3 regions of the Ruegeria sp. L12 genome follow, and region 3 is predicted to be linked to each of the others. Evidence: riboswitches for the same ligand, from Rfam matches in the RefSeq annotation. Region 3 holds a riboswitch; each other region holds the start of a gene.

Region 1 (7,223 bases), on a different contig from region 3:
CACCGTTTGCATCCTTGAACGCCCCCGCCATGAGGCGATGATCGCCGAAGTACGCGAGACCGGTGCCTCGATCCGCCTGATCACCGATGGCGACGTGGCCGGTGTCATGCACTGCGCCGAAAGCGAAGTGACCGGCATCGACATGTACATGGGTCAAGGCGGCGCGCCCGAGGGCGTACTGGCCGCTGCCGCTCTGAAATGCATGGGCGGTCAGATCTTTGGCCGCCTGCTGTTCCGTAATGATGACGAGCGTGGCCGCGCCGCCAAGGCGGGCATCACCGATCTGGACCGCGTGTATGCACGTGACGAGATGGTGACAGCCGATGTGATCTTTGCCGCCACTGGCGTGACTGGTGGATCGCTGCTGCCGCGCATCAAGCGCGAGCCGGGCTGGGTCGAGACAACGACGCTGCTGATGCGGTCCAAGACGGGCTCGGTCCGGCGTATGTCTTACCGCACGCCCATGTGGTCGCATACCGACGCATAGCGGCTTGCGCCGCTGCCTTCGGCGAGAGTATTTGTGAAAAGATGAAGAGGCCGGGTCCGCAGGGGTCCGGCCTTGGTGCATGAGGTGAGATGTGGCGTTTCTGGGTGTTGAGCAATCGTTGACGGGGCGGCGCTGGGTTGGACCGGGGGTCGAGGTCGAGCGGTCGGCTGAGATGATGGCGCAGCAAACCGATCTGCCGCGCGCCCTGTGTCAGGTGCTGGCACGGCGCGGCGTGCCGGTGATGGAGGCCTCCGGGTTTCTGGAGCCCAAGCTGAAGGAGCTGTTGCCCGATCCGCGTTCGATGAAAGACATGAAAGTTGCGGCCACCCGGTTTCTGGAGGCGGTAAGCAAGCGTCAGAAGATTGCCGTGTTCGCCGATTACGATGTGGATGGGGGCAGTTCGGCGGCGTTGTTGATGGTGTGGCTGCGTCAGATGGGGCTAATCGCGACACTCTATGTGCCCGACAGGATTGACGAAGGCTATGGGCCGAACGTGCCTGCCATGCAAGAGTTGGCGGCCAGCCATGACCTGATCATCTGCGTGGACTGCGGAACGCTCAGCCACGAACCGATCGCGGCGGCGACGGGTGCGGATGTGATTGTTCTGGACCACCATCTGGGCGGGGAAACACTGCCAGACTGCATCGCAGTGGTAAATCCGAACCGGCAGGACGAAAGCGGCGATCTGGGCTATTTCTGCGCTGCTGCCGTGGTGTTCCTCATGCTGGTCGAGGCGGGCCGCCAATTGCGGGCCGCCGGTGCCAAAGGGCCGGATCTGATGTCGATGCTGGATCTGGTGGCGCTGGCGACGGTGGCGGATGTTGCACCGCTGATTGGCGCCAACCGGGCGTTGGTGCGGCAGGGGCTGAAAGTCATGGCCCAAAGGCAGAGGCCGGGGCTGGTGGCGCTGTCGGACGTGGCGCGCATGGACACCGCCCCCAACAGCTATCATCTGGGGTTTCTGCTAGGTCCGCGCGTGAACGCGGGTGGGCGGATCGGGCAGGCCGATCTGGGTGCGCGGTTGCTGAGTACCGACTCGGTCACCGAGGCCGAAGCCCTGTCCGAACGGTTGGATGCTCTGAACGCGGAACGGCGCGACATCGAGAACGCGGTGCGCGCGGCAGCCATGGCACAGGCCGAGGAACGCGGGCTGGACACGCCACTGGTCTGGGCCGCAGGCGAGGGCTGGCATCCCGGCGTGGTGGGCATTGTCGCCTCGCGCCTGAAAGAAACCGCGAACCGCCCTGCCATCGTGATCGGCTTTGACGGTGACGAGGGCAAGGGCTCGGGCCGTTCGGTCTCGGGCGTTGATCTGGGCGCGTCGATCCAGCGACTGGCGGCCGAGGGGCTGCTGGTCAAGGGCGGTGGTCACAAGATGGCGGCCGGCCTGACGGTGATGCGCGACCAGTTGGAGCCTGCGATGGCGCAGCTGTCCGAGTTGCTGGCGAAACAGGGCGCAGGGCAAGGCGGCCCAGCCGATCTGAAACTGGACGGGGCGCTGATGCCGGGGGCCGCGACGGTCGATCTGATCGAACAGATCGAAAAGGCAGGACCATTCGGGGCCGCGGCCCCTGCCCCACGCTATGCCCTGCCCGACCTGCAGGTGCGCTTTGCCAAACGCGTGGGCGAGACGCATCTGAAACTGTCTTTGTCTGACGGAATGTCCGGCGGGCTGGACGCCATCGCCTTCGGTGCGTTTGATGGTCCGCTGGGTGACAAGCTGTCAAATCACGGCGGCGCGCGGTTCCATTTTGCGGGCCGGCTTGAGGTTAACACATGGGGTGGGCGCCAATCTGTACAACTGAGGTTGGAGGACGCGGCAGAAGCCGGATAAAGCCTATCTGAAGCCCACCAAAAAACTTTCACATCCCTGCATTTTTCGGCTTGCGGGGGTCGGGGTGAAACCGTAAAAGGCCCTCCACAAGCCAGCGTGGCCCGTTCGTCTATCGGTTAGGACGCCAGGTTTTCAACCTGGAAAGAGGGGTTCGATTCCCCTACGGGCTGCCACTTTGCTTGTCTGGACCCAAGTGGCCCGTTCGTCTATCGGTTAGGACGCCAGGTTTTCAACCTGGAAAGAGGGGTTCGATTCCCCTACGGGCTGCCATTTATCCAATTCTCTCCGCTTCTGCCTTCGATCAGGCCTCATAGATGTTTCATCGCGTGGCACCGACCCGATCGTTCGAATATTGCGTTTAACCGGATCGGGCCGATCCGGTTAAACGAGGCAACGCTGCGGCCTGAACAGAATATGCCGCCCAACGACCTCTACAGGTCGCTTTTTCATCCGCTTGATCACAGATCGGCGCGACTCGCTTGACAAGCGGCCTGCCGCTGCCGCATGAGCCTTTCGTTGGTGTCTGCAACAGCAGATGAAAAGGGAATGCGTCAACGGGTTATCCGCCAAACGCAGCCGCCCCCGCGACCGTGACCGGAGAGGGTGCCCAATGCCACTGGCCGCAAGGCCGGGAAGGCGGGACATCCGACAGGGCAGACGCTCTGATATCCGCAAGCCGGGAGACCTGCCAGCGCCCGAAGATGAAACCGGACGGGGTGTTCCGGTGTCGGGTCAAATGTGACCCGCATGAGACCCCGTCCCCCACGTATAGGATTGGGGGGATGAGAGACATGACCGAGACCGCACCGGTTGAGCTGCTGGTCTGCACCACCTGCCGTCGCGGCTTGCCCGTCGAGGATGACGCGCAGCGCCCGGGCACCCTGTTGCATCAGGCGCTGGAACAGGCAGACCTGCCCGAGGGCGTCAACCTGAGAGCCGTCGAATGCCTGTCGAACTGCGATCAGGGCTGTTCCATCGTGCTGCGTGGCGGGCCGGATCGCTGGACATTCGTCTACGAGAACCTGAACGAGACCGATCATGTCGACGTCATCGTTGACGGTGCAACCAAATATCTGGCCACCGAGGACGGTCTGGTCAAATGGCGCGAGCGCCCAGAACATTTCCGCAAAAACTGCGCCTCGCGCATTCCCCCGATTGGAGTCTGACATGTCGAACCTCGAAAAACTCCCCGTTACCGTGATCACCGGCTTTCTGGGCTCGGGCAAAACCACGCTGGTGCGCCACCTGATGCAGAACCCTCAGGGCAAGCGTCTGGCCGTGGTGGTCAATGAATTCGGCGATGTTGGCGTCGATGGCGATATCCTGAAATCCTGCGCCATCCCCGATTGCCCGGCGGAAAACATCATGGAATTGGCCAATGGCTGCATCTGCTGCACCGTGGCCGATGATTTCATCCCTACCATCGAGGCGTTGATGGCGCTGGAGCCGCGCCCCGATCACATCCTGATCGAGACCTCCGGCCTTGCGCTACCCAAGCCGCTGCTGAAAGCGTTTGACTGGCCGGATATCCGTTCGAAAATCACCGTGGACGGCGTGATCGCGCTGGCCGATGCCGAGGCCGTCGCCGCCGGTCGTTTCGCCCCGAATGTCGAGGCGGTAGATGCCCAGCGCATGGCCGATGACTCGATCGATCACGAAACGCCGCTGTCCGAGGTGTTCGAGGACCAGATCTCCTGCGCCGATATCATCCTGCTGACCAAGCCCGATCTGGCCGGTCCCGAAGGCGTTGCCAAAGCCAAAGAGATCATCGCCGCCGAAGCCCCGCGCCCGCTGCCCGTAGTCGAAGTGGCCGAAGGCGCCGTCGATGTCCGCGTCGTGCTGGGTCTGGAAGCCGCTGCCGAAGATGACATGGACGCGCGTCCCAGCCATCATGACGGCCACCACGACCACGAACATGACGATTTCGAAAGCATCATCGTGGAACTGCCGGAACAGACCGACCCGCTCGATCTGGTCGCCAAGATCGAACGTCTGGCCAATGAGTTGAACATCCTGCGCGTCAAGGGCTATGCCGCCGTTCAGAGCAAGCCGATGCGTCTGCTTGTACAGGCGGTTGGCGCGCGCGTACGTCATCAATATGACCGTCCATGGGAACCCGGCGAGGACCGCCGCTCACGTCTGGTGGTGATCGCCGAGCATGACGATATCAAGGAAGCCGCGATCCGCGATATCCTCGTGGGTGTGACCGAGGCCGCCGAGTAAGCCATGCACGTCGTCTTCCGCGAAAGCCACGGGCTCGAGGAAACCGAGACCCCAACCGATCTGGGCCAGAGCCCGGCGGATCTGGTGGTGCTGTCGTTCTCGGACAGCGACCTTGGCGCTTTCGCGGCGGGCTGGCATCGCGGTGGCGGGCCCGAAGGGCGGATGCCGACGATGCGGCTGGCCAACCTGACGGCGCTGAAACACCCCTTGTCGGTTGACACCTATGTCGAACAGACGTTGGAGGGCGCAAAGGGCATCCTGATCCGTCTGATCGGCGGCGTGCCCTATTGGTCCTACGGCTTGCAACAGGTTCTGGCACTGGCGCAGGCCAAAGGCATCGCGCTGGCCGTGCTGCCCGCAGACGGGCGTGAAGACACGCGGCTGGATGACTATTCCACCCTGCCCGTCTCGACGCTGCGGCGGCTGGCGCATCTATGCGACACCGGCGGAGAGGTCGCGGCGCAGGCCGCATTGGCGCAAATGGCGCTGGCGGCGGGGCTGTATGCCGGGCCGGTGATGGGGGCCAAGACGCTGCCCGAATGCGGCGCGTGGTGCCCGGATCGCGGCGTGATCCCGGCCGATACGGCGTTTACGGGTGACGCGAAACGTATCGTTGTGACCTTCTACCGCGCCTACCTGACCTCGGCGGACACCGCCCCGGTTGCGGCGTTGATCCGCAATCTGCGCGCGCGGGGTTTTGAAGCCGTAGGCCTGTACGCCCCCTCACTGAAAGCGCCCTCCGCTGCCGACTGGCTGCGCGAAACGATTACGGCGATGCAGCCATCGGCGATCATCAACGCCACCTCATTCTCGGGCAAGGGCGCGTCGGGCACATCCCCTCTGGACGCCGCTAACGTGCCTGTATTCCAGGTCGCCCTCGCTACATCGCGCCGTAAGGCATGGGCCGAGGCGGAACGTGGCCTGTCCCCAGCCGATCTGGCCATGCACGTGGTGCTGCCCGAGGTGGACGGGCGGATTTCGGCGGGCATCGCCTCGTTCAAGGAACCGGGCAAGCGCGATCCGCATCTGGAATATTCCCGCTTCGCTCACCGGGCCGAACCCGAACGGATCGAGGCGATCATCGACCGTGTGACCGGCTGGCTGGCGCTGAACGACAAACCCAAGGCAGAACAGGTCCCGGCGCTGGTGCTGTCCACCTACCCCGGCAAGGACTGGCAGATGGCCCATGCGGTGGGCCTCGACGCGCTGGCCTCGGCTGAGGCTATGTTGTCCGATCTGCAGGACGAAGGCTATGACACCGCACCTGCGGTACCGATTGCCGAAACTCTGCTCGACGCCTGGATTTCGTGGTCGCTCGAAGACTATCTCTCCGCGCTGACCGAACTGCCCGAACAACTGCGTACTGATCTGGAAACCGTCTGGGGCAAGCCCGAAGACGACCCAGCCTTCGCTGACGGGGCCTTCCACTTCACCGCCCTGCGTCGCAGCAAAGCGCTGGTCGCGCTGCAACCCGAGCGTGGCACGCCTGAGATGCGCGATGACGATTACCACGACCTCTCGCGCACCCCGCGCCATGGCTATGTTGCCTTCTACCTCTGGCTGCGCAAAGGGCTGGGTGCTGACGCCCTGATCCATATTGGTGCGCATGGCACGCTGGAATGGCTGCCCGGAAAATCCGTCGCCCTGTCCGCCGATTGCTGGCCCGAAGCGCTGATCCGCGATCTGCCGGTGATCTACCCCTTCATCGTCAACGACCCCGGCGAGGCCGCGCAGGCCAAGCGCCGCATCGGAGCCGTCACACTGGGGCATATCCCGCCCCCGATGAAGGAAAGCGGCACACCGGACCGGATGGTGCGGCTGGAAACGCTGCTGGACGAATTCTCGAACGCCGACGGGTTGGACCCCAAACGCCGCGACCGGCTGCAAGAGGATATCCGGGACGAGGCGCAGGCCATCGGGCTGGAGAGTGATCTGGGTCTGGATCAGGCCACCTGCACCGCCGAGGTGATCACCCGCATTGACCGCTTTGTCTGCGACATCAAAGAAAGCCAGTTCGGCGACGGGCTGCACATCTTTGGCCGCGTTCCCGAAGTGACCGGCAATTTCAACGCCGCCCCCTCGGCCCATGCCGAACGGCAGGCGCTGGTCGACGCGCTGGCTGGCAAACGGATCGAGGCCGGGCCGTCCGGTTCCCCCTATCGCGGTCGCTCGGACGTGCTGCCCACCGGGCGGAACCTCTACACCACCGATCCGCGTTCTGTGCCGACCCGTGCGGCCTATACCCAAGGCGTCAAGCTGGCCGAAGAACTGGTGCGGCGACATCTGCAGGAGGAAGGCGATTACCCCAAGGGGCTGATTGTCGATCTGTGGGGCTCGGCCACCATGCGCACGGCGGGCGAGGAGTTCGCCATGGCGTTGCATCTATTGGGCGTCAAACCGGTTTGGGACAAAGGGTCCGAGCGGGTCTCGGGCATCGAGGTTCTGCCGATCACCGACCTCAGCCGCCCGCGTCTGGATGTGACCTTGCGGGTCTCGGGCCTGTTCCGGGATGTGTTCCCCACCCTTTCCACACTGTTCGGTCAGGCTGTCCGTGCGCTGTCGGCGCGCGATGAAGCGCCTGACTGGAACCCCTATGCCGGGCACGAACCGGCGGTTCGGGTCTTTGGCCCAGCGCCGGGCAGCTATGGCGTCAACATGACCGAACTGTCCGAAATCTAT
Region 2 (7,223 bases), on a different contig from region 3:
GAAAGAGCTACAGCTCTTTCCGCGCCCGCAGCGCTGCCGTAATCGTCCCATCATCCAGATAATCCAGCTCACCCCCAATCGGCACGCCCTGCGCCAGTGAGGTCAGGCGCACCTGATCCTCAAATTGATCGGCGATGTAATGCGCGGTTGTCTGGCCGTCGACGGTGGCGTTCAGAGCAAGGATGATCTCGGTAATCCCTTCGGCCATGACCCGGTCCTTGAGGCGGGGGATGCGTAGCTCGTCCGGGCCGACTCCGTCCAGTGCAGACAATGTGCCGCCCAGCACGTGATAGCGGCCTTTGAACACGCCTGCGCGCTCCATCGCCCAGAGGTCCGCCACGTCTTCGACCACACAGAGCTCTCCCGTCGCGCGGGCCTCGCTGTCGCAGATGTCGCAGATATCGGTGGTGCCCACATTGCCGCAGTTCAGGCATTCGCGGGCGGTGGCGGCGACCTGCTGCATGGCGTCGGAAAGCGGCGTCAGCAGCAGGGCGCGTTTGCGGATCAGGTGCAGTACCGCGCGGCGGGCTGAACGGGGGCCGAGGCCGGGCAGTTTGGCCATCAGATCGATCAGATTGTCGATGTCGCTGTTGGAACTCACGGCCTGTCCTGTCTGGCACCGGAGGGAGCCTCCGGCGGGAGTATTTTTGAAAAGATGAAGATCAGAACGGCAGTTTGATATCTGCCGGCAGGCCCATGCTTTCGGTCAGTTTCGCCATTTCGGCCTGCGACCGTTCGGTGGCCTTGGTCTGCGCGTCTTTGATCGCCGCCAGGATCAGATCTTCGACAACTTCCTTGTCGTCGCCGTTGAAGATCGAGGGATCGATATCGAGACCTTTGAGCTCACCTTTGGCCGTCGCGGTGGCTTTGACCAGACCCGCGCCGGATTCGCCGACAACCATCAGGTTGTTCAGATCTTCCTGCATCTCGGTCATCTTGGTCTGCAGGTCCTGTGCGGATTTCATCATCTTGGCCATGTCGCCCAGACCGCCAAGCCCACCTAGTCCTTTGAGCATCGAAGTTCTCCTGTGAATACGTTTGATGTCTAAATACGGGGGCCATCGGTGCGACACAAGGGGCGAGGCGGCTCCTGCCGGGCCCAAGGCCGCTCAGGCGTATCGGCGCAGCCGATGGCCGTGGCGGGCGCGGGAGGATTTGCGCTATCGGGGCTGGGCTGTATCAGTCTTCCTCAAACGGGTCCCATTCGTCTTCGACCTCTGGCAGGGCTTCAGTTTCGACCTTGGCGGCGCGTTCTTCCGGGGTTTCGATCCGGGTGATTTTTGCCTTGGGAAACTGGGCCAGAACGGCCTGCACCAGCGGATGGGTCTCGGCCTCGGCCTTCAGCGCCAGGGCGGCGGCGTCGCGGGTCTCGCCGATTGTTGGCGCTGTCCCCTCGGACACGATTGTCACCGCCCAACGGTTTCCGGTCCAGCGCTGCAGGGATGATCCGAGCCGGGCGGCAAGGTCAGCCGGGGCCTGTTCCGTCGGAGTGAACTCGATCCGGCCCGGCTGGTACGAGGCCAGCCGCACGCCATTTTCCACTTCGACCAGAAGCTTGACGTCGCGGTTGGAGCGGATCAGTTCGACCACGTGATCGAAACTGGGATAGTGGGCCAGAGCGGTCGCCACATCCTGCGCCAGCGCCGCTGATGGTGCCCCGGTCGGGCCTCGGGTGGTGGCATAGGTTGTTTGCGTGGCGACAGGGGCGGATGCACCGCCTTGCGTGGCTATCGGCAGGCCGCCACCCGGTCCGTTGGTCGGCGGGGGGACGGGCGCATCCTGCAGCCGTTTGATCAACTCTTCCGGGCTGGGTAGATCGGCCACATGGGTCAGGCGGATCACCGCCATTTCGGCCGCCATCATCGCGTTGGGCGCGGCGGCAATCTCCTCCAGCGCCTTGAGCAGCATCTGCCACATGCGGGTCAGAACACGCATCGGCAAGGCCTCGGCCATTTGCTGGCCACGGGCGCGTTCGTCGGGCGATACCGTCGGATCTTCGGCGGCATCCGGGGTGATCTTGACCACCGAGACCCAATGGGTGATCTCGGCCAGATCGCGCAACACCGCCAGCGGGTCGGCGCCTTCGGCATATTGGGCGCTCAGCTCTGTCAGTGCTCCGGCTGCATCGCCGCGCAGGATCATGTCGATCAGGTCGAGAACCCTGCCGCGATCCGCCAGACCCAGCATCGCGCGCACCTGATCGGCGCTGGTCTCGCCTGCCCCGTGGCTGATTGCCTGATCTAGCAGCGAGGTCGCATCACGGGCCGAGCCCTCGGCGGCGCGGGTGATCAGCGCCAACGCGTCCTCGGCGATCTGCGCGCTTTCGGCATCGGCAATCTTGCGCAGCAGGCCGATCATGACTTCGGGCTCGATCCGGCGTAGATCGAAGCGCTGACAGCGGGACAGGACGGTGACCGGGACCTTGCGGATCTCGGTGGTGGCAAAGATGAACTTCACGTGCTCGGGCGGTTCCTCAAGCGTCTTGAGCAGCGCGTTGAAAGCGCTGGTCGAGAGCATGTGGACCTCGTCGATGATGTAGATCTTATAGCGCGCGCTGGCGGCGCGATAGCGAACGCTGTCGATGATCTCGCGGATGTCATTGACGCCGGTGCGGCTGGCGGCGTCCATCTCCATCACATCGACATGGCGGCCTTCCATGATGGCGACGCAATGTTCACACTGGCCGCAGGGTTCCGTGGTGGGTTTGCCTTCGCCATCGGGGCCGATGCAGTTCATGCCCTTGGCGATGATCCGGGCGGTGGTGGTTTTGCCGGTGCCGCGGATGCCGGTCATGATGAAGGCCTGCGCGATCCGGTCCGCCTCGAACGCATTTTTCAGCGTGCGGACCATGGCGTCCTGACCGACCAGATCGGCAAAGGTTTCCGGGCGGTATTTGCGGGCAAGCACCTGATAGGCGGGGCTGGGCGTGTCGGTCATGTCTGCTTTCGCGGATTCGAGTTCTGCCGCAGCGTAGAGGCCGCCGCTGCCCGCGTCCACCGCCCGCCCGGATGATTTTCATTTTGGAAAGCGACCCGATGCGGCTTACACTGGTCGGACAGATTTCAAAGACCAGTTTTTATAGGTTTGTTTGATGGGGGGTTTTATGTCGCAACTGGTGATATACGCCTTGCAGGTTGGCGGGGGCACGCTGGCCCTGACGTCGATGCCGGGGCGCGGAGGGGATTATGACGGCGATCTGGACCTGATCGCGGGCTGGAAGCCGGGTCTGGTCCTGTCGATGACCACCGAAGTTGAGATGCTGCAGGATGGCGCGCGCAATTTCGGGACCGACATACAGGCCCGGGCGAGCCGCTGGGTCCATCTTCCGATCGAGGATTTCGGCGCCCCGCCCGAAGCTGTCGAGGAGCGTTGGCCGCAGGTCAGCGCGGCCGCCCGGCAGGCCCTGTCCGGCGGAGGCCGGGTTCTGGTGCATTGCCGAGGCGGTTGCGGCCGCTCGGGTATGGTTGTGCTGCGTCTGATGGTCGAATGCGGCGAGCGTCCCGAAACAGCGCTGGAGCGTCTGCGGGCGCTGCGCCCCTGCGCGGTCGAAACCGACGGACAGATGGCCTGGGCCGCTACGCCGGCCCGGGTCCCGTTGCAACGTTAGATCAGGCGCAGGCCATATGCTGCGGCTCGACCTGAGGGCGCGGGGCCAGCACCGACGCTTCAAGCATGGCGCAGGGCGGGTTCGCCAGCAGCCCTGCGGGTAGGGTGGCGAATGAGGTGCCGAACATCATGTCCGCATAACCGTCCAGCATCTCGGTCTCGATCCCGGGAACGGTTCCGCAGAACACGCGCACCTGATCAGGGCAGGCGCGAAAACGGGCGGTGCAGCCTTCCGCGCAATGGGTCAGTTCGCTGCTGCCTTCCACCTGAAACTCGGGTGTGGTCACTGGCCGCGCGGTCGAGACGGCCTGCGTCAGCGCCCGCGCCATACGCGCCAGAGCCGGGCAGGGTTTGCTGGTCCGTTGGCACACGGTCGCTGCGAATTCATGTGTGTCGGTCTTCCAGATCATAGATGCGCCCTCCGCGCGCAGGGCGAGGGCGTGAAACAGGTAGGACGGCGCTGTGACGTCAGGACCTGCCCGGACACCCCGCCCGAGATTCAGTTTCGGTTCCGATGGCAGGTCTCCTGACTTGCGGGTCGTCGCTTTGCCGACCTTCCCAGCCATATGGCCAGTGGTCTTCCGGCATTGCTCACCGCTTACAGTTGCGGGGGCAGTCGCGGATTTGGTTCGTTCCGGCAGCTTCCGGGCAGAACCGCACCGTGTTCCCTTTTCATCCCGGCCCCGGATAAGGGCGCGAGAACCATCACGCCATCGCTAGCGGTTCGCCGCATTCCGAGTCAATCGGATTGAAAGTCGCAGGCTGACCTTTGGTCCAGCCACGTCAACCTTGACTTGGTATCGATCAAATGAACTGATCAGTTCAGGTGATGCGCGACGCCAAGAGGTTCACATGCTGGACACGCAACAGACCATCATGACAGAGGATTTCCGGTTTGCCGCCGGACCCGCGATGCTGTCCGCCCGTCTGTACCTGCCCGCGTCTCAGCCGGAAACGGTGGTGGTGATCAACGGCGCCACCGGCGTGCCCCGCGATTATTACCAGCATTTCGCGCGCTGGCTGGTGGCGGAACGCGGCATGGCCTGCCTGACATATGACTACCGGGATTTCGGCCATTCACTGACCGGGGCGCAAAAGGCGTCGACAGTGACGATGGCGGACTGGGCGCTGGTCGACATCCCCGCCGCGCGGGCCGAGATGCGGCGGCGTTTTCCGGGTGCTCAACTGTGGAGCATTGGCCACTCGCTCGGATCTATGCTGGGGCCGGTGCAATCGGATATCGAGCAGATCGACCGGATGATCTGTGTCTGTTCGGGCCTGGTGACGCTCGGGGATCATCCGTGGCCCTATCGCGCGCTGGCGGCGTTGTTCTGGTATGGCCATGCGCCATTGATGGTCCGGGCGCTGGGATATCTGCCGGGCAAGGCGGTCGGTTTTGGCGAAGACCTGCCCGCGTCGGTCTATTGGCAGTGGCGCAAATGGTGCACCGCGCCCGAAAGCTATCTGCCTGAGATCGGAGAGACGCTGCCACAGGCGCGCTGGGCCACTGCAGGCGGACGCGTCGATCTGTTTGCCTTTGCGGATGACCAGATGGTGCCGCCCGAAGCCGTATGGCGGCTTGCCGATCTCTATGGACCGAAGGCCCGTCGTCACCTGTTGTTGCCCCAGGAGTTCGGGTTGCCGATGGTCGGGCATATCGGTGCTTTTGCCCGACGCAACGCGGCTGTCTGGCCCCGCCTGATCGACTGACCAGACCGGACCAGTTGTATCACAGCCCCTTGCGGGACTTTTTCTGCTGCATGACGCCGCGTACCATTTTCCCGAACGCTCTGTCCCGCGCGCGGGACTGGGCGATGGTTTCCGAGTTGCGCTGATCCTCGCGTCGCAACTTGCGCCATCGTTCCAGCCGCGATGGATCAAGCGCACCGCTCTGGATCGCGGCCTGAACTGCGCAGCCGGGTTCGGCGTCGTGCTGGCAGTCCGAGAACCGGCAGCTTGCGCTGAACTCGATGAGGTCCGAGAAAACCTCATACACCCCGTCCTGCGCATCCAGCAAACGCAAAGCGCGCATGCCCGGTGTGTCGATCCGCCAGCCACCGTTGCGCATCTGGTGCAAGGCGCGTGCCGTCGTGGTGTGACGCCCCCGCGCATCATCCTCGCGAATGCCTGCCGTGGCTTGATCCTGCCCGGTCATGGCATTGGCCAGCGTGGTCTTGCCAACACCGGACGACCCGACCAATGCGCCGGTCTGCCCTTTTGGGCACCACGCAAGAACCTGTTCGATCTGCGTTGGGTCCAGCGCATTGATCGCCAGCACCGTCAGAAACGGATCGATGGCCTGCGCTTGTTGCACAAAGGATTCTGGCGCGTCAGAGGTATCGGCCTTGGTCAGGACAACCACCGGATAGCATCTGGCCTGATGCGCCAATGCCAGATAGCGTTCCAACCGGGGCAGGCTGAAATCGGCATTGCACGAACTGACGATGAACAACACATCGACATTCGCAGCGATCAGTTGTGCCGAGGCACCGGTGCCCGCCGCCCGGCGTTGCAGCAGGCTGCGCCGGTCCAGCAGGCGCCGCACGCGACTGTCGCTGTCCGCAAGAATCCAATCGCCGACCGCATAATCGCCGGTCGGGTGGTCGGGGCTGTGTAACGGGATTTCGCCCTTCGGGCCAAGCCCGATCAGCCGGTCGCGGTGAACGGCGCTGATGCGAAACGGGGTGTATGTGGGTTCGGCCGCGTGTTGTGCGGCAAAGTGAGAGGACCATCCAAAGTCCGATAGGGAAAGAGTCATTGGTCTGCCTGTGGTCAGAAACAGAGTGTCCGACGGATGGCAATCGCGCATCCGTTGGTCATGTGTTCAGGCAGTCAGAAAATCGCGCTGGATCAGAACCGGGCTGCCCGAAGGGTCTTTGCAACAATCATAAAGCCCTCCTGCGGCTGATAGGTTGGTTCAAGTGAGAGGCTGGACATCGACCCAAGCGGGACTCGTTGTGGCTGCTTCCTTCCGGACCTGACCAGGTTGGCGAGGCGCTCACCCGCGCCAACCTCTCGACCCTTCATATAGGCGCGTCGGATGATATTGGCAACCCGTCAGAGGGTTAGTTGAATGGGCAGAAACCCATCGCAATCCAAGGGCAGAGCCTGCGGATCGTATTCGGCCAGCTCATGCAGATAGGCTTGCGCGGCGGGGCCGGTGGTCAGAATGACCTCCGCTCCGTTCATCGGGGTCAGAGAGAACGCGCGTGGAGCCTGTTCCAGCGGGTCCCGGGGCAGTTTGCCCGCCAGATAATCGCGCAGCACATGGTGAATGAGCCGCGCGGGCAAAGCGATAGGGCAAACCTGCGCGGCGATTGGGAAGTGACCCCCGCCATTGGCACGGTAATTGTTGGTCGCGACGATAAATTCCTGCTCGGGCGTCACCAGCCGTCCGTTGACCTTCAGGGATCGAATGCGCGAATGCGCTGAATCCTTCAGACGTCCGGCTGCATCGAACCGGGCCGGTTGTGACAGGTCGATCTGATAGGTCGCCCCATGCAGACTGTCGAAATTGAATCCTGCGCGCCTTGGGTTGATCAGATGCGCAGGCCGATGGGGTGAAAGCTGATTGAACACACCAGCGGACATCTCGAGCCAATCGTGCAGCTGCGCGC
Region 3 (7,223 bases):
GACGATGGTTTCGGTGTTGGCGTGGCGATGGTGGGCATTGGTGTACCAAGTACCGTTAGTGATGAGGCGGTTGAACCCGCCTTCGCCCAACCCGGCGCCGTATCGGTCAATCAGATCGCCACGCAACTGGTCTACCGTGATCTGCAGCACAAGCCGGGGAACGTCCTCCGCGGCAGCTACACATCCGGGGAGCGAAAATGCGCATACCCCTATCCAACGGAATAGCATTGGTGGCCTCCTCTGCGGGTTGTATCCCAATCGAAAACCGCCGCCCCGAAGGCTGTCGGGGCGGCAAGAAATCATTTGCGCGTTTATTGCGCGCCGCCGGGTTGCGACAGCTTCTCCATCACCTTGTCCAGACTGAAGCTCGCCGCCTCTTGCCGCGGTGGATACTCGGCGAAGGTGGAGAGGAACTGCGCTACATAAGCCTGCGCCGGCACCAGCATGAAAGCACGGTCGATCATCCAGTCATAATAGGTGTTGGATGTCCGGTAAGCGCGTTCATAGGGGTCACGCCGCAGATTGAAGACCAAAGGCACTCGGAGCGGTGTCAGCGGCTCCATCCATGCGCGCAGAGTTCCCCATGCTTTCTGCTCGAGGAAGGTGATCTTCCAGTTCTGGAAGCGCAACGCAGCCAAATCGCCGTCATCGGTGAAATAGAAGATTTCGTTTCTGGGGCTTTCATCCGTTTCGCCGGTTAGCATCGGCAGGATGTTGTAGCCATCGAGATGCACGCGATACTCGCGACCCGCCATCGCATCCACGGTGACGCCTTCCAGCAGATCTTCCTTGATCGTTTCATTGCCCGCCGCCGCGAGGAATGTCGGCAACCAGTCCATATGATGCACGATCTCATTGCTGATTTCGCCTTCCGGAATCTGCCCGGGCCAGCGCACCATCGCCGGAACACGCCAGCCGCCTTCCCACTGGGTGTTCTTCTCGCCCCAGAAGGGCGTCATCGCCGCATCAGGCCATGTATTCATATGCGGGCCGTTGTCGGTCGAATAGAAGACAATCGTATTCTCCGCGATACCCAACTCGTCGAGCTTGTCCAGAAATTGTCCGATGTGACCATCGTGCTCGATCATACCGGCGGTATACTCGTCCGCTATGCCCTTGGTCTTGTCCTGGGCCGCGTCAATTACTTCATCGCGGACATGGGTGCGAAAATGCATCCGGGTGCCGCTCCACCAGACGAACCAGGGCGTGCCCGCCGCGGTCTGTTCTTCGATGAAGGCAATGGCTGCTTCTGTGGTCTGGTCATCCACGACCTTCTGGCGTTCGATATCGAGCGCACCGGTATCCTCGATCTCCTGGGTGATCTCCGTCTCGCCATATGTCGCGCTGGAGCGAATAACGCCGCGTGGCCCGAAACGGTCGAGGAAGGTCTGCCCATCCGGCAGTACGGCATCACGTGGATAATCCGGGTTTTCCGGCTCCTCCTCGGCGTTGAGGTGGTAGAGGTTGCCGAAGAACTCATCGAAACCGTGGTTGGTCGGCAGGTGTTCGTCGCGGTCACCGAGGTGGTTCTTGCCGAACTGGCCGGTGGCGTATCCTTCGGCTTTCAAGAGGCCCGCGATGGTCGGGTCTTCCACCTGCATACCTTCTTCAGCGCCAGGCAAACCGACCTTGGACAAGCCGGTGCGAAACACGGATTGTCCCATGATGAAGGAGGAGCGTCCGGCGGTGCAGGATTGCTCGCCGTAATAGTCCGTGAACATCATGCCTTCTCGCGCAATCCGGTCGATGTTGGGTGTCTGGTACCCCATGACGCCGAACGTATAGGCCGAGATATTGGACTGGCCGATGTCGTCCCCCCAGATGACAAGAATATTAGGCTTGCCCTGTTCCTGAGCGGCGAGTGGCAGCCCAATCAAGACGGCGCCGACGGCGGCCAGCGCTGTACGGAATAACATTTTGGTTTCCTCCTAGTTGGCAACTGTATCTTGTTGCACTGAAAAGGCTTTCGGATCCTATCGGCGGGATGTCGACATCCGACCGATGCCAAGAGTAACACCAAACCTGCGAGTTGACTTGCCATTTTGTGACATCGCGTGGAAACTCTGCGTGGTGGGTAAACTCGCGATGACATATGCGACCGGGATCGGTCCGCTGCCGGATCTGCTTGAGGCGCAAAGCGGATCAAAGGCGGTCGAACGCGCCTTTCGGGGCGCAGGCTTGCCGCTCGTGCTTGTCGATGACCGGGCGCATCAGGTACCTCTGGGAGCAGTTATCAGGCTGTTCGACGGCGCAGCGCGGCTGACGGGCGATCCAATTCTGGGTTTGCGTGTGGGAAATGCTATGCAGCCCGGCGAGTACGGTCTTTGGGTGAATTATTCGCTACAGGCGCCAACCTTCGCGGGAGCCATCTCGCGGTTGTCCCGCTGCATCGTCCTGCATCAGATCGGCGGGGAACTTTCACTTGAGCACCGACGAGGCGATCTCGTGGTGTGGAGCTATCGGCAGACGGCCGTTACAGGTGCGGGCGCGACACAGCACGCCGACCATATTCTGCCCGTAATGGCAAAGGTAGCGCGGGCCTATTGTGGCCCGGATTGGAAGCCTTCGCATATGGAAACACGCACCGCAGGGACCGGCTTGGAGGCGGCGTTGCGCGAAGACTCTACAGGTATTCCCTGGCACTTCAATTCAGCTGTCGACGGGATCGCGTTCCCATCGGCTGCGCTTTGGTCCCGTCCCGCGCTGGGGTCCAGGGGGAGGCAAGCGCTTCGGCTCAGTTCGCGCGACATTCTCGCGGAAATCAAATTGCGGCGACAGGAATGCGACATCGACCGCCTTGCCGCTGTCATCACGCTACGCCTGATTGACGGTCACACGGACATCGACGGTGCCGCGGGAATGGTCGGTGTCGCCCGGCGCACGCTGCAACGCTGGCTCGACGCTGAAGGCCTGTCCTACCGTATTTTGCTCGATCGTGTGAGACTGGACCGGGCGCGCGCACTGATCCTGGAGACCGAGGCACCCCTGTCAGAGATCGCCATGCTCGCAGGCTACAGTGACCATGCCCATTTCACGCGAGCCTTTGGTCGGCGTTTCGGGCGCTCTCCGTCAACCGAGCGGATGTCCAAACCAAGAGGTTAACCGCACAACTTGATCAAATATCCTCCGATCTGAATTGCCCGGGCGGCAATGAAAGCCTTCTTTATCGGCGTGCCATTCCGAGTGCCGATTTCTGACCACAGCCGCAAAGGCAAAGAGTTTGCCGGTTCATTTGCAAAAACCAAAGTTTAGAAAACCTGCAATTGTTGAAGCTCAAGGTTGGAGCCGCGACCGCCGCAAAGAAAATCGTGATAACCCAGGCGGCGTTTTTAGAAAGGGTCGCTGCAGTATTCGCCAGCTGTCTGCGACTGCAGAGAAGGTCCGGTGTCCGCCCTTCGCGAGAAATACTGCGAAAATCACCAGTGAGCGGTATGGGCTCGCTATCAGATTTCGCCGCCTACGTCCTGAACATCGGCTCATTGATATCCAACGGCAGCACATCGTCAGAGCCCCTGCAAAATCAAGGTTCTGGCGAGATTGGCAAATGGCCGGTCTCGCTCATCCCGCCGCAAAGGCATTGCCGCATGGGCGCTGGTCGGTTGTGAGCCAAGGTGACAATTGCTGCATAGTGCCCCGAATGACCGTTTTATACCCAGATGAACCGCTGCAACTTGTTGGTTCTTGTCTTTAGAATGAGCGATCGGCTGCAAGTATTCGTTCAGAAGGAAATGGAAGACAACATTCGGTGTTGCAACGTGTTTCTCATTCCACGATTGACGCATCCACGAATCTGCTGATATCGCTCACTTTGATGGAGTTGGAGTAAGTGATTCCAACACAGGGAATACGGTGCGGCTTTGGCCAATTCCGTGACTGCCCCCGCAACTGTAAGCGGCGAGCGACCCGATGATGCCACTGGCCCGAAGAGGCTGGGAAGGATCGGAGAAGCGACGACCCGCAAGTCAGGAGACCTGCCATCGTAACGCAACTCAACCCGGGCGGGGTGCCTCGGAAGGAGACCACGATGGAACACTCGGCTGTAGCCGTAAACATGGCTGGCTCGCAATCAACCCCGCAACTTTGCGGAGGGCGACATGGGCCGGACTGCCACACACAGAATTACCGTTTGCATCTCTTGCCGACACAAGGGCAAAACCTGCCAGCCTGGTTATGAGCTGATCGCCCGGCTGCGAAAGGCTTTTGAAAACGCCAAGGACGCAATTCCCGAAGATTTCGAAATCTCGGGCGTGGCATGTATGGCGGGATGTGATCGACCCTGCACGGTGGCTTATCACGGCTCGCACAAGGCGACATATTTGTTTGGCGATATTGACCCGGACACCGATGTCGATGATCTGATCGAATTTGCCCGGCGCTATGCCCATCTACATGACGGGTGGAGCAGCTCTGTCGACAGACCAGGCAAGCTGCGCAAATCCACACTGGCACGGGTTCCGGCCAGCATCATCGCCCTTGAGCGCAGCGCGGAGCCTGTTCAATGAACGCCGCGGAGCTGTATGTCGAGAACGTAAGTTGGCGGCCCTCGGCCAGGGTGCCGCTGATTTTGCATCCAATCAACTTTCATCTGAAGGCCGGGCGCATTTTGGGGATCGTCGGACCGAACGGGGCGGGGAAGTCCTCGTTATTGCGCACGCTCTATCGGTATCATCGGCCGTCCAGCGGTACGGTCAGGATTGATGGTGAAGATATCTGGACCATGCCGCCGAAGACAGCTGCCCAAACGGTTGCAGCGGTTTTGCAAGAGCAACCCAATGACTTTGCCCTGACGGTGCGCGACGTGGTGGCATTGGGCCGCTTGCCACATCGCCAGAGCTTTTCAACACCCGGCCAGCACTGTGCCGAGGTCATCGAGAACGTGCTGCGCCAAACCAAGCTGATACATCTGCGCGACCGGCAGATCGGCACCCTGTCGGGCGGTGAACGCCAACGGGTGATGATGGCCCGTGCCCTGGCGCAAGCGCCGCGGCTGCTGGTTCTGGATGAGCCAACCAACCACCTCGATATCCATTATCAGCTAGAGCTGCTTGAACTTGTGCGCGACCTCCACATCACCGTTGTCGTGTCGCTACATGACCTCAACATGGCGGCCACGTTCTGTGACGACATTCTGGTAATGCAGAATGGCCAGTCGCTGGTGTTCGGCCCCCCGCAGGATGTCCTGACCGAAGACCTCGTGTCGGGTGCATTTCGTGTCTCGGCCCGGCTGGAACAGCTGAGCCGCAGTCAGAACAATCACTTCTCTTTCCAACTGAACTAAAGGATCACCTGAATGAAACTACTCCCCCTGGCATTGGGGCTGTCCTGTACAGCAAGCCTGGCACTGGCAGAAACCACGGTACGAAGCTGCAACCGTACCGTTACCTTTGACGAAGTCCCGACAGCAGCGATTTCCAACGACGTCAACCTGACCGAAATGATGTTGGTGCTGGGACTGGCGGACCACATGGTGGGCTATACCGGTATCTCTGGTTGGAAAACACTGGATGAGAAGATGCGCGAAGGAGTCGAGCAACTACCCGAGTTGTCTTCGAAATACCCCAGCAAGGAAGTATTGATCGGGGCGGATGCCGATTTCTTCTTTGCCGGTTGGAACTATGGCATGAAGGTTGGTGGCGAAGTCACGCCCGAAACCCTGGCCGCGTTTGACATCGACGTCTATGAGTTGACCGAAAGCTGCATCCATATCGGTGAAAAAGACAAGGCCAGCATGGATGACATGTATACCGATCTGCTGAATCTGGGCCGCATCTTTGCTGTCGAGGATCAGGCGCAAGAGCTGGTGGACGGCTACAAGGCAGAGCTTGCAGATTTCAACGCCGATCTGGATGCCGGTGACGAACCGCTGCGTGTATTTGTCTATGACAGCGGCGAGGACACTCCCTTTACCGCGGGACGCTATGCCATGCCCACCGCCCTGATCGAAGCCGCAGGCGGGCGCAATGTTCTGGACGACTTCGAGAAGAGCTGGGCCACGGTGACCTGGGAAGAAGTCGTCGAGCGCAACCCGGAAATGATCGTGATCGTGAACTACGGCAATGTGACTGCAGAGCAAAAGCGCGAGTTCATGATGTCGAACCCGGCATTTGCTGATATTGACGCGGTCAAGAATGATCGGTTCGTGACGCTGGAATATGTCGAGGCAACCCCCGGGCCCCGCAACATCGAGGCGATCAAGACCCTCGCCTCGGCCTTCTGGAGCAACTGATCTATGTACACCGAAGCAGTCAGCACATCCCGACCCAGAAGACGTTGGCACTTGCCTGCCTCTGTTTCGCTGGTGATCCTTCTGTTTGCTGTTTCGGTGACCTTTGCTGTGAGTGTCGGCGCGGTGCCCATCCCCGCCGGCACGGTTTGGGGGGTGGTTCTTGATAAACTTGCCCCCGGCCAGATCGACGTTACTTGGTCAAAAGGCAAATCGGCGATTGTCTGGGATATCCGCTTTCCCCGTGCCCTGCTGGCGGCAATGGTCGGGGCAGGGTTGGCTGCGGTCGGAGCTTCACTTCAGGCGGTGACGCGCAATCCCTTGGCGGACCCGCATCTGCTGGGCATTTCGTCTGGCGGGGCCTTTGGCGCGATCCTCGCATTGCTACATACCGGGCTGTTTCTGGGTCTCCTGACTGTACCGTTGCTGGCTTTTGTTGGGGCATTATGCGCTACAGCGCTCGTCTTGGGTGTTTCGAGCTTTGCGTCAGCCACCAGTGCGGACCGGCTGGTTCTGACGGGTGTGGCGATTTCTTTCATCATCATGGCGGGCGCGAACATCCTGATCTTTCTGGGTGATCCACGCGCCACCCATACCGTTGTGTTCTGGATGCTGGGCGGGCTGGGCCTGGCGCAATGGTCACATCTGATCTATCCGCTGGCAATCCTGCTGCCTTGTCTGGGCTGGATGTATCTACGCTCTGCCGATCTGAACGCCATGACGATCGGTGATGAAACGGCATCCTCGCTGGGGCTGGACGTCGTGCGGTTTCGCCTGAGCGTCTTTGTTATCGGGGCCCTGATCACCGGCGTGATGGTGGCCTTTTCCGGGATGATCGGATTCGTGGGACTGATGGTGCCGCATATCGCCAGACTGATTGTCGGCGGAGATTACCGCCGCCTGGTGCCCACCTCTGCGGCCGTGGGTGGCCTGTTCGTGCTGTGGGCGGATGTCGTGGCCCGCACCATCATGGCCCCCGAAGACATGCCCATCGGGATTG

The links. A riboswitch is a leader RNA that binds a small molecule or an ion and turns the genes downstream of it on or off. The one in region 3 is predicted to bind cobalamin.
Region 1: another riboswitch for cobalamin. It lies ahead of ACR0K9_RS01825 (DUF1636 family protein); the one in region 3 lies ahead of ACR0K9_RS15610 (DUF1636 family protein).
Region 2: another riboswitch for cobalamin. It lies ahead of ACR0K9_RS16320 (hypothetical protein); the one in region 3 lies ahead of ACR0K9_RS15610 (DUF1636 family protein).

What each region holds. Positions count from the first base shown of each region.
Region 1 is NZ_JBQFMH010000001.1:372,274-379,496, reverse strand. It holds gene glpX (class II fructose-bisphosphatase) at 1-487, shown strand, start outside; gene recJ (single-stranded-DNA-specific exonuclease RecJ) at 579-2,321, shown strand; tRNA gene ACR0K9_RS01835 (tRNA-Glu) at 2,420-2,494, shown strand; tRNA gene ACR0K9_RS01830 (tRNA-Glu) at 2,517-2,591, shown strand; cobalamin riboswitch at 2,822-3,028, shown strand; gene ACR0K9_RS01825 (DUF1636 family protein) at 3,113-3,487, shown strand; gene cobW (cobalamin biosynthesis protein CobW) at 3,489-4,544, shown strand; gene cobN (cobaltochelatase subunit CobN) at 4,548-7,223, shown strand, end outside.
Region 2 is NZ_JBQFMH010000010.1:128,810-136,032, forward strand. It holds gene recR (recombination mediator RecR) at 8-601, opposite strand; gene ACR0K9_RS16305 (YbaB/EbfC family nucleoid-associated protein) at 663-1,016, opposite strand; gene ACR0K9_RS16310 (DNA polymerase III subunit gamma/tau) at 1,180-2,937, opposite strand; gene ACR0K9_RS16315 (protein-tyrosine phosphatase family protein) at 3,104-3,607, shown strand; gene ACR0K9_RS16320 (hypothetical protein) at 3,609-4,016, opposite strand; cobalamin riboswitch at 4,106-4,328, opposite strand; gene ACR0K9_RS16325 (alpha/beta hydrolase family protein) at 4,459-5,316, shown strand; gene rsgA (ribosome small subunit-dependent GTPase A) at 5,336-6,364, opposite strand; RNA gene ffs (signal recognition particle sRNA small type) at 6,526-6,624, opposite strand; gene ACR0K9_RS16340 (bifunctional 2',3'-cyclic-nucleotide 2'-phosphodiesterase/3'-nucleotidase) at 6,664-7,223, opposite strand, start outside.
Region 3 is NZ_JBQFMH010000009.1:210,364-217,586, forward strand. It holds gene ACR0K9_RS15595 (alkaline phosphatase family protein) at 1-150, opposite strand, end outside; gene ACR0K9_RS15600 (arylsulfatase) at 312-1,916, opposite strand; gene ACR0K9_RS15605 (AraC family transcriptional regulator) at 2,068-3,102, shown strand; cobalamin riboswitch at 3,796-3,993, shown strand; gene ACR0K9_RS15610 (DUF1636 family protein) at 4,095-4,502, shown strand; gene ACR0K9_RS15615 (ABC transporter ATP-binding protein) at 4,499-5,278, shown strand; gene ACR0K9_RS15620 (ABC transporter substrate-binding protein) at 5,291-6,226, shown strand; gene ACR0K9_RS15625 (FecCD family ABC transporter permease) at 6,230-7,223, shown strand, end outside.